DNA from 3 places in the Peribacillus sp. FSL H8-0477 genome. Region 1 is predicted to be linked to each of the others. Evidence: riboswitches for the same ligand, from Rfam matches in the RefSeq annotation. Region 1 holds a riboswitch; each other region holds the start of a gene.
What was found. Region 1 has a riboswitch for thiamine pyrophosphate ahead of tenA (thiaminase II). Riboswitches for the same ligand answer to the same signal wherever they lie in the genome.
Positions count from the first base shown of each region.

Region 2: it holds a riboswitch for thiamine pyrophosphate, as region 1 does, so the genes downstream of both, thiM (hydroxyethylthiazole kinase) here and tenA (thiaminase II) in region 1, are expected to answer to the same signal.
Region 3: it holds a riboswitch for thiamine pyrophosphate, as region 1 does, so the genes downstream of both, thiT (energy-coupled thiamine transporter ThiT) here and tenA (thiaminase II) in region 1, are expected to answer to the same signal.

Region 1 covers NZ_JBBODE010000002.1:1,779,204-1,782,471, reverse strand. The annotation lists gene MHI18_RS20440 (class I SAM-dependent methyltransferase) at 177-833, opposite strand; TPP riboswitch at 999-1,103, shown strand; TPP riboswitch at 1,164-1,253, shown strand; gene tenA (thiaminase II) at 1,361-2,053, shown strand; gene thiW (energy coupling factor transporter S component ThiW) at 2,050-2,583, shown strand; gene MHI18_RS20425 (fructose-1,6-bisphosphatase) at 3,055-3,268, opposite strand, start outside.
Region 2 covers NZ_JBBODE010000002.1:1,116,368-1,119,635, forward strand. The annotation lists gene MHI18_RS17160 (bifunctional glycosyltransferase family 2 protein/class I SAM-dependent methyltransferase) at 1-1,132, opposite strand, end outside; TPP riboswitch at 1,399-1,509, shown strand; gene thiM (hydroxyethylthiazole kinase) at 1,633-2,457, shown strand; gene thiE (thiamine phosphate synthase) at 2,444-3,085, shown strand; gene thiD (bifunctional hydroxymethylpyrimidine kinase/phosphomethylpyrimidine kinase) at 3,101-3,268, shown strand, end outside.
Region 3 covers NZ_JBBODE010000002.1:745,070-748,337, reverse strand. The annotation lists gene MHI18_RS15405 (universal stress protein) at 145-690, shown strand; gene MHI18_RS15400 (helix-turn-helix transcriptional regulator) at 710-1,183, opposite strand; gene thiT (energy-coupled thiamine transporter ThiT) at 1,249-1,827, opposite strand; TPP riboswitch at 1,930-2,031, opposite strand; gene MHI18_RS15390 (cation diffusion facilitator family transporter) at 2,248-3,117, shown strand; gene MHI18_RS15385 (histidine kinase N-terminal domain-containing protein) at 3,245-3,268, shown strand, end outside.

The sequences.
Region 1 (3,268 bases):
CCATCCTATCATTTTAAAGTTCCTAACTAGTGTTTATAACAACCATCTAGAATTTGTGAAGAACGTGAAGAAGGCCGCCAATTGGCGACCTTCTCATCATGTATCTTTTATATCTTTTGCTTTTGTAATACGTTCTACTCCTTCAATATTTGCTAAAACCTAACGCCTCATCTAACTTACCAAGATAGAGTCCCTGTTATTTGAGTAGATGGATATTCTATTGGTTTCTTTTCGATTACTAAAACACTATCATAATAACTCATTGAAAAAACGGATGTGGTGAACTGATTTATTGACAAATGAGGATCCCTCGAATGCCAAGCATTTAGATTATCAATCATTTTTTTTGAGTATTCAATAAAGTTATCAGGGTTACCAAGTCCACCTCCGTATTCCTCCCAATAGCACGTGTGCAAATCCTCTATAAAATAAACCCCGTGGGAAGAAAGTTCAGGAAACATCTCCTGGAACGTAGTCTTTAACTGAGTCATGTGATGACCGCCGTCGTCGATAATTATGTCGAATTTCGGTAAAGTAGGTTTGATTGTTTTCCAAAACTCCCTATCCCCTTGATCACCGATGATTATATTAATTTGTTCCTCCTCAAATGATTTACAGACAGGGTCAATATCTAGTCCAAATATCGTAGCTTTGTCCCCAAAATAGTCTTTCCACATTTGAAGTGACCCGCCATGAGAAACTCCAATTTCTAAAATATTAATTTCTTTGCCGATAAACTTCTCAAAATGACGTTCATATATATCAAAATAATGCATCCACTTATGAATTAACCGTCCGTTATTGGATTCAAAATAGTCTTGTAATTTACCCACTATTCCCTTCCTTTCATACAGTTTTTCTTATGCTATGTGCAAAATATTTAAATGAGCTTATCTACAAAAAAGAACAGCTTCGATTAATCCAGTCACCTGTACATATTAAATGTGTAAAGGTTGCATTTTCCATTTTATCTGATATGATGACACTAATCACATACGAAGTACCACTAGGGGAGTCTTCTTCAGACTGAGATGGAATAGTATTCTGGACCCTTTGAACCTGATCCGGATGATACCGGCGGAGGAAAGTGGATGATATGGTCATTTTTACTGTATCCATCTACCCGTTCCGTTTTCAGAACGGTTTTTTTGTTTAACTAAATAATAAACTGCTAGGGGAGCCGATGGGCTGAGAATTAAACCCTTTGTACCTGATCTGGGAATACCAGCGGAGGAAAGCAGGTTGTAAAAGGGATTCGTCCATTCCAAAAACAGCCGCTTTCTAATTGAAAGCGGCTGTTTTTTCATTGAGAAGTACTCTCCTTCCAAAGTATGTGAATAAATGAAAAGGAGGAACTATCATGACGAGTACCACATTGAAATCTTTCAGTGATAAACTTCACGAACGTTCGAAAGAAATTTGGACGAAGAACCACACACATCCCTTTGTTCAAGCAATAGGTGATGGGACGCTTTTAGAAAATAAATTTGCTTATTACCTTAAACAGGACTATATCTATCTTATTGAGTACTCTAAACTTTTTGCTTTAGGGGCCATCAAGGCTAATAATCTTGAAACCATGACCAAATTTGCTGGTATATTTCATAAAACTCTTCAAGTAGAAATGGATTTACATCGGAACTACTGCAAAGAGTTTGGAGTCAGCTCGAAGGAATTAGAACATACTGAGCCTACACCAACTACCCTTGCCTATACCGGTTACATGCTAAATGCCGCACATCATGGAACATTAGCTGATATCATTGCCTGTTTGCTTCCATGTGCTTGGGACTATTATGAGATTGGTTTGTTATTAAAGAAACAAAATGGTGCAGCCTTGGAGACAAATCGTTATGCCAGCTGGATTCAATCCTATTCATCCGTCGAATTCGCTGAAGTGCACAAATGGTTGTCTAAACTGTTAGATGAATTGACGGAAGGGCTGCCTGAAAGAGACCTAAACAGATTAGAGAAGCACTTTATAGCGACCTCACGATATGAATATTTATTTTGGGACATGGTTTACAATGAGCATGATTGGCCTATGGAATGATAGAAAAAGGGAACTTATTGAGGAAAATGACGCTGACTTGCATGTTCACGGCCATCACTACCCTAACTAGTTCGTTCTTTTTCATTCCCGTTGGATTTGCAAAGATTTTTCCTATTCAGCATGTAACCAATGTCATGACTGCCGTTATATTAGGACCTTTTTTTGCTGTTATACAAGCCTTTTTGGTATCCCTTATCAGAAATATGGCAGGTACTGGTTCTATTTTTGCGTTTCCTGGAAGCATGATTGGTGCATTATTTGCAGCACTCCTATACAAGAAAATGAAAAAGATTCAGTACGCATGCTTCGGAGAAGTAGTTGGGACTGGCATTCTTGGATCCATAACTTGTTATCCGATAGCGCTTGTAATATTGGGAGAAAAAGCTGCACTTTTTGGTTTTTTACCAGCTTTTTTCCTTAGTTCTTTAATGGGTTCCCTTTTTGCTTTTCTTATATTAAAAATACTTTTGAAGAATCATTATTTCAATGAAGTTCTTCATAAAAACACCACAAAGGATCAACGAATCTAACTGGCAGCAAGTACGGACATTTGCATTGGTTTAGATGTTATTTCCTCATGAATCAGCACTGTCCCCTAAAAGGTCGACGTTTTGGCAAAAACAAAGAAGGGGTTACCCCTAAAAGTCATATTCCTGACTTTTGGGACAGCCCCTTCTTTGGCTTTTTTTAAAAGATCAGCACAGATTTGCTTGAGCAGAAATTATTCGGCGGTAAGTAGGAATGATTCATCCTAATGGCCCTTTCGCGCAAAAACGCCTTCAAAAAGTGTATCTTTCTCTTTTTCTATCTAGATAACCAGGCTTTCTCATGAACCCTTTATTTGAAGCAGCCCTATTGGCATCGGATCCGCTAAATCCTCGTTCATTCGGCCTGAACTCAGCATGATTCGGCCCAAACTTCAAATCATTCGGCCCTTTCTGGAGTTTATTCGGCCCTAACTCTCAATCATTCGGCCCGACACCCTTTTAGATTTCCTTACGTCAATCCATATAGCGGTATTCTCTTAAACTATTTAAAATAGAAATTTCCTGTATTATTTTCTCTCCAATATTGGTTTCTCTAACCTTTTTTCTTTTTAATTCTTTATCTACAACTCTTTTTATGGATAAAACATCTGTCCAGTTCAATAAAACATCTTCTTTTGAATTAAAGTGCTTATGGGCTACTAGCTGCATACCGAAGGAATTATACAAT
Region 2 (3,268 bases), 660 kb from region 1:
CTCGATATGAGAAATCTGCTTGCAGTAATTCTTTTATAATCTCGATATTTGCAATATTTGGTAAAGAAATAACTAATTTACCACCAACATTTAATAAGTTGGATAATTCTTTTACGATCTTCCAAGGATCACGAAGATGTTCCAAAACATCTGCACATACAATGCAATCAAATTTCCCTAACTTGGATAAGTCAAATTGCTCGACATCAGCGGAATAGACGGTATCTAGATTATGTTTGGCAAACTCTGCAACGGTTGAATCTATTTCAATTCCTATAACTTCACAATTATATTTTTCTTTTAAATTAATAGCCATTGCCCCCATTCCACAGCCTAGCTCTAGGAGCCTTTTTGTATGTGTAGGGACTAAATTAAGTACTTCTGGCCGTGGAAACATATAATAGTTTGCTTTAAAACCCCATTTTTCATAAAGTTTGGTTTGGTTTGTGTACATTAACTGATTAAAATTAATCGGACTATTTTTGAAGGTAACACTTCCATAATGATGGACAAAAGAATCTTTCGCTATATAGAGTTCATAACCTTCCCGAAGTGCGCGCAGGCATAAATCATCATCTTCGAAATTACCTATGCCAAAAGATTCATCAAATAATCCTATTGCGTCTAAAACTTCCTTTTTACATGCTAAAGCGAATCCTACTAATCTTAAGACCTTGTTCTTCTCACCTGACTTTTCTTTAACATAATCAGCAGCAAAATTCTCTAGTCCTTCTAATGTTTCTTGATTATAAGTTACTGAAATCTGTTGGTTACCGGAAACATTATTGGAAACTGGGCCCACAATCCCAATTTTTTCACTCGAATATAAGGTATTTATCAAGGAATCCAACCATCCAGGTGTTACAACCGTATCGTTATTCAGAAAGAGGATGGTTTCGCCTGTTGCTTTTTCAACACCTTGGTTATTACCTTTAGCAAATCCTTCATTTTCTTTATTTTCGATAACTGTTATATCATTTTGCTCAGATAAATAAGCTACTGTTTTATCCTCTGATCCGTTATCAACGACAATAATTTCATAGTCTAAATGAGTGTGATTTCTGATACTTTCGATACACTTTTTTGTGTAATCAATTTGATTGTGAGTCAATAGTATAATTGAAGTTTTCATTATATCCTCCTAGTTACTTGTAGATAAAATCATTTTATTTATATGAATTGTAGACGATTTGGTGCCAATTAAATGGACTTTGAAGACTGCTCCATTCACAACAAAATTACTTCGAAAAATATGAAGAGTTTCAAGAAATTCAATATTAAGTTATTAGGAATGGTATCATCGAACAAAGAATAGGAGGGAAAGTTTAATGCCGCTTTCTTTCATTTAGGTGTTTCATATTTGAGGAAGAGTATGGTAAACTGATTTAGAAGAAATTAATTGAATAACAGGGGGGCTTGCACATGCAGGCTGAGAGTAAGCGAATAGTAGCTTTGACCCTAAAACCTGATTTGGATAATGCCAACGTAGGGAATCAACTTTACATGAATGATAATGTTAAAGCGATATACCCTTTTGTGGTATATCGCTTTTTTGGTTTTTTTTGAGGGCTTTGGATGTCTCTAATCATAATTGCTACGGCACTGGTATCAATCTAAATGGAGGTAGAAACTATGGAAGAAAAAATCCTAGAGAACGTAGGACGACATACACCAATTGTTCATACTATTACTAATTACGTGACAGCTAACGATTGCGCTAATATCATCTTAGCTTGTGGCGGTTCACCAATTATGGCTGATGATTATAATGAAGTGAAAGAAATAACAAGTATTTGCAACAGTTTGGTGATTAATATTGGAACATTAAATGAAAGGACTATTCTTTCGATGATTAAATCGGGTAAAAAAGCCAATGAGCTGGGAATCCCGGTTATTTTAGACCCGGTAGGAGCAGGTGCTTCTGCTTTTCGTTCTAACACTGTTCGGAAGCTGCTTGAGGAAATTCACTTTTCGGTGATTAGGGGAAATATATCTGAAGTAAAAACTGTTTATGAAGGAAGTGGTTCGACAATGGGCGTCGATGCAGCACATATGGATGCTATAAACGAATCAAATCTAGATGAAAACATTAGGTTGGCACAACATTTAAGCGAAAAAACTGGAGCGGTCATTGCAATTACGGGTGCTGTTGATCTTGTTGCAGCCGAAAATAAGGCATATGTCATAAGAAATGGCCACAAGATGATGTCTCAAATAACAGGGACGGGCTGTATGTTGACAGCTGTGATTGGAACCTTTTGCGGGAGTAATCCAGATCAATTACTAGAAAGCACAAAAACGGCTGTATGTGCGATGGGCATTAGTGGTGAGCTTGCCTATCAAAAGACGAAGCATACAAATGGCGGTACCTCTTCCTTCAGAACCTACTTAATTGATTATATGAGTAAAATCAACACTACATTATTGAAAGAGGGTAGTAAAATTGAAAGCAGATAAACAATCCATGCTGTTGTATGCAGTCACTGACCGAATGTGGGTGGGGGAAAAGTCATTGAGTGAACAAGTAGAGGAAGCAATAAAGGGCGGAGCAACCTTTATTCAACTACGTGAAAAGACCTTAGGGTATGACGAATTTCTCCAGGAAGCTAAGCAAATAAAGGAAGTAACGGATCGTTATCAAGTTCCATTTGTGATTAATGATTACGTGAGGGTAGCCGTTGATTGCGGTGCAGATGGTGTTCATATTGGACAAGATGATCTTGGAATAGAGGAAACACGGAAATTGGTTGGCCCTGATAAAATAGTAGGCGTATCGGTTCAGACCGTTGAGCAGGCAATTGCGGCTGAGAAAAGTGGCGCGGATTATCTTGGAGCAGGTTCTATGTTCAGTACTTCAACAAAAATGGATGCAGATATGGTATCTTTCGAAACATTAAGAGAAATATGTGAAGCCGTTACAATCCCAGTTGTTGCCATAGGAGGCATTAATCAACGTAATATCCTAAAACTAAACGGCAGCGGAGTGGACGGGGCAGCTATTGTATCAGCAATATTTGCGGCACAAGATATAAAAGAAGCGAGCCGGGAATTACATGTTCTTTCAACAAAAATGATTAAAAAGTAGAAATGAGGGGTTTGTTTGAAAAAGGTACTTAGTATTGCGGGTTCAGATTGCAGCGGCGGAGCAGGTATTCAAGCAGACATCAAAACCATTACGGCACATAAAATGTATGCGATGAGTGTAATCACAGCATTGACAGCTCAAAATACGATGGGAGTAAAGGGGGTCTTGGAAACACAACCAGAA
Region 3 (3,268 bases), 1.0 Mb from region 1:
TCTTATTTGTTTCTTTATGTCAAAAAATACATAATTAAACTATGGATAAATTTTGTAAAAGAGGGTATAACATAATAAACTGTTATCCCTTCATCTAGAATCGTGAACCAATCATACTTAAAACATTTGAGGAGATGAAGAAAGATGGAAGTAGAATTTAACCATATCATCGCAGCTTACGATGGCACACCCAGCGGAAAAAGAGCAATCGAGTACGGCATAAAGCTGCATAAAACCTATTTAGGCTCTCATCTCACTATTGTGCATGTTTTTAATGAAAAGGTTGAACAACGAACAGTAGGAAAGTCCATGTCTGAAATTAATGAAGGATTTTATATTGACCCTTCTCAAAATCAACCTGTGCTTGCAATGGAACCTGGTTTTTCACAGGCGGATGATACACATACAGTCGTAAAAAACAGTGTGACCATAGCTGAAAGCACTGTAAGAAGATTACTAAGCGAACACCAAATACAAGGCCGATTCGAAGTACTAGAAGGGAATACAGGAGACAGCATCTGTAGTTATGCTCAAAGAACAGATGCCAGTCTTATTATTGTTGGAGAAAGTGAGAAAAGCGGATTGAAGAAGTTTTTCTTAGGCAGCACCAGTAGTGCTGTAATTAAAGATTCTCCATGTCCTGTTCTAATTGCGAAAATGAATAGACCCCTTGACATACCTGACAAATAAACAAACAAGGCCGATTCTCCTAAAGAGAACGGCCTTGTTTATCGGTGGAAATTAATTCTTGAAAGCGATTTACAGCTTCCTGTTCATCTAAACTACTGTATATTCTGTAATACTTATCATCGAGAATACGATAATGTAGACTGATATTATTTTTTTGTAAGATGTAACCTGACATGACAGACACCTCTGTCCACCATACCTTGCCGCCCAATGTTTTTTCTTTACGTTGTGTAACGCCAGAGCGGACCGTGGTATCAATCGTCTCTAACGGGTCACCGCCTAATGCCGTTTGAAGAAGAGTATGTTCACGAAACAAAGCACATATAGCAATGACAACCGTCCAGCTTGCAGACACTCGTTGTTTTTCAATCTGTACAAGTGTTTTTTTAGATAATCCAAGCATTTCGGCCATCTTTTCTTGCGAATAACCAAGATCTAAACGAATGGGTTTGATTATACCTGAAATAAGAGCAATAATTTCTTCTCGATTCATACGTCACCTTTTAGCATTTTAGTGCCATCTTACACTCATTTAATAAAAAAAGACAGGAAACCGTTTTAATACGCTTTTTTCAGAAGTACGTTTGAAGCCGAAGAATACAACATAGCTACTACTACTCCAGAAAGAAGAAAACTTGCCAGCATATATGTGCCGTTGTAGACAAGGGAGAATGTAAGTACTGGTGTACCAGCAGGGGTGGAAGATCCAAAAAAGAAGATCCCAGAAATAACATGACATATATACCTCAAGAAGCTGCCTGTAAACATTCCTGCTATTCCGTAGAACAACCCCATTTTTTTGTTGCCATTCTTATAATAACTACTTACGCGAGTCATAAAAACACCTGAAATCCCCACTACAGTAAAGGCTAAAAAATAATCAATAAACCCCTGAATAGGATGCGCAATCCAAGCTGTTCCACTGACAACTTGTAAAAGGCCGAGTAAAAATCCTGTGGAAAGCCCGCCTTTTATTCCCCAGCGATAAGCCATGAGAAAAATCGGAACCATTGCAATGGACACTGATCCTCCCTGTGGCCAAATTCTTGAAAAAATAAATCCTGATACTAAATCAAGTAATAATGCCAGTGAAGAAAAAACAGCTACCTCTACTAAAAATAATGTCTTATGGTTCATTTTTCTTCCCCCTTCATCTTTGTGGGAAGCGTTCATGAGTATCTGCCATTGTTTTTTGCACGCAAAAAAGCAATGACAGAGGGTTATGGATCACCTGCATTGCTTTATCCAAAACCACATCCCTACGTTAGCATTAACTAACAGGTTCATAGGGTAAGAACTCATTCGCTCACTCTCAGCCATACGGCTCCCCTTGTGGATATATTCAATTATCCTTACACAAAATATACTATTAATTTCAATTACATACAAGTTATTAAATTCTAGACTTTTCGACAGATTTCCTTATGGCAACAAATTTATACCAAGGAAATACAGCTGAAAACCACCAATTTAAATGACTTTAGACGACTCTTTTTCTATAGACACACATACATTTACTTTGGTATCTTTAACAGGCAATTGCGGGAGGTAAAATATATGTACCAAGATAAATACTCTATTACCGCTGAAAAAGGAGCATATGTAAGTATAGCTGCCTATTTGTTCCTTTCTGTATTAAAGCTGAGCATCGGCTATTTCGGTCATTCTCAGGGTTTATGGGCAGATGGCTTGAATAATACAACTGATATACTTGCCTCATTAGCTGTCCTAATCGGGTTAAAGATTTCAAAACGCCCGCCTGACGAGGACCACGCTTATGGACATAGGCGTGCAGAAACCATCGCATCTTTAGTATCAGCATTTATAATGGCTTCCGTCGGGGTTCAAGTAATCGTTACCGGTATACAAACCTTTTTTTCAGGTCACCATGAAACACCCAGTATATTGACTTCATATACTGCTTTGTTTTCGGCCATTTTCATGTACGGAATATACCGTTATAATTTAAATATAAGTAAGAAGATTAACAGTGCTTCTATTAACGCTGTTGCTCAGGATAATAAATCTGATGCATTAGTAAGTCTAGGTGCATTGGTTGGAATCCTCGGCACACAAATTGGAATTAACTGGCTTGATTCCGTCGCTGCCTTACTCGTTGGAATCATTATTTGTAAAACCGCCTGGAGTATTTTTCGGGATTCATCCTATTCGCTGACTGATGGGTTTGATGAACAACTTCTTCAAACAATCGGAGAAACCATTAGTAAAACACCTGGGGTAAAAGAAATGAGCGAAATTAAAGCACGCATGCACGGAAATCAAATTCTCGTCGAATCTACGATTCATGTTGATTCAACCTTAAGTATCCTCGAAGGTCATCACATCACCGAGAAAGTTGAAGAAAATTTGAGCAAACAGCATAATATTAAGCAAGCAATTATTCACGTCGAACCATTTACTAAGTAACTAGCTGGCTTGCTTTGAAACCTATCAGAATTGGAAAATCATTAGTAAGAAATATCTAAAAAAGGACTTTTATCTCCATTTATCGAATTTAATTAAACGAATCATTTTTAAAGTTATGGAGGGTATGATGAATTACTTTGAAGACGCTATT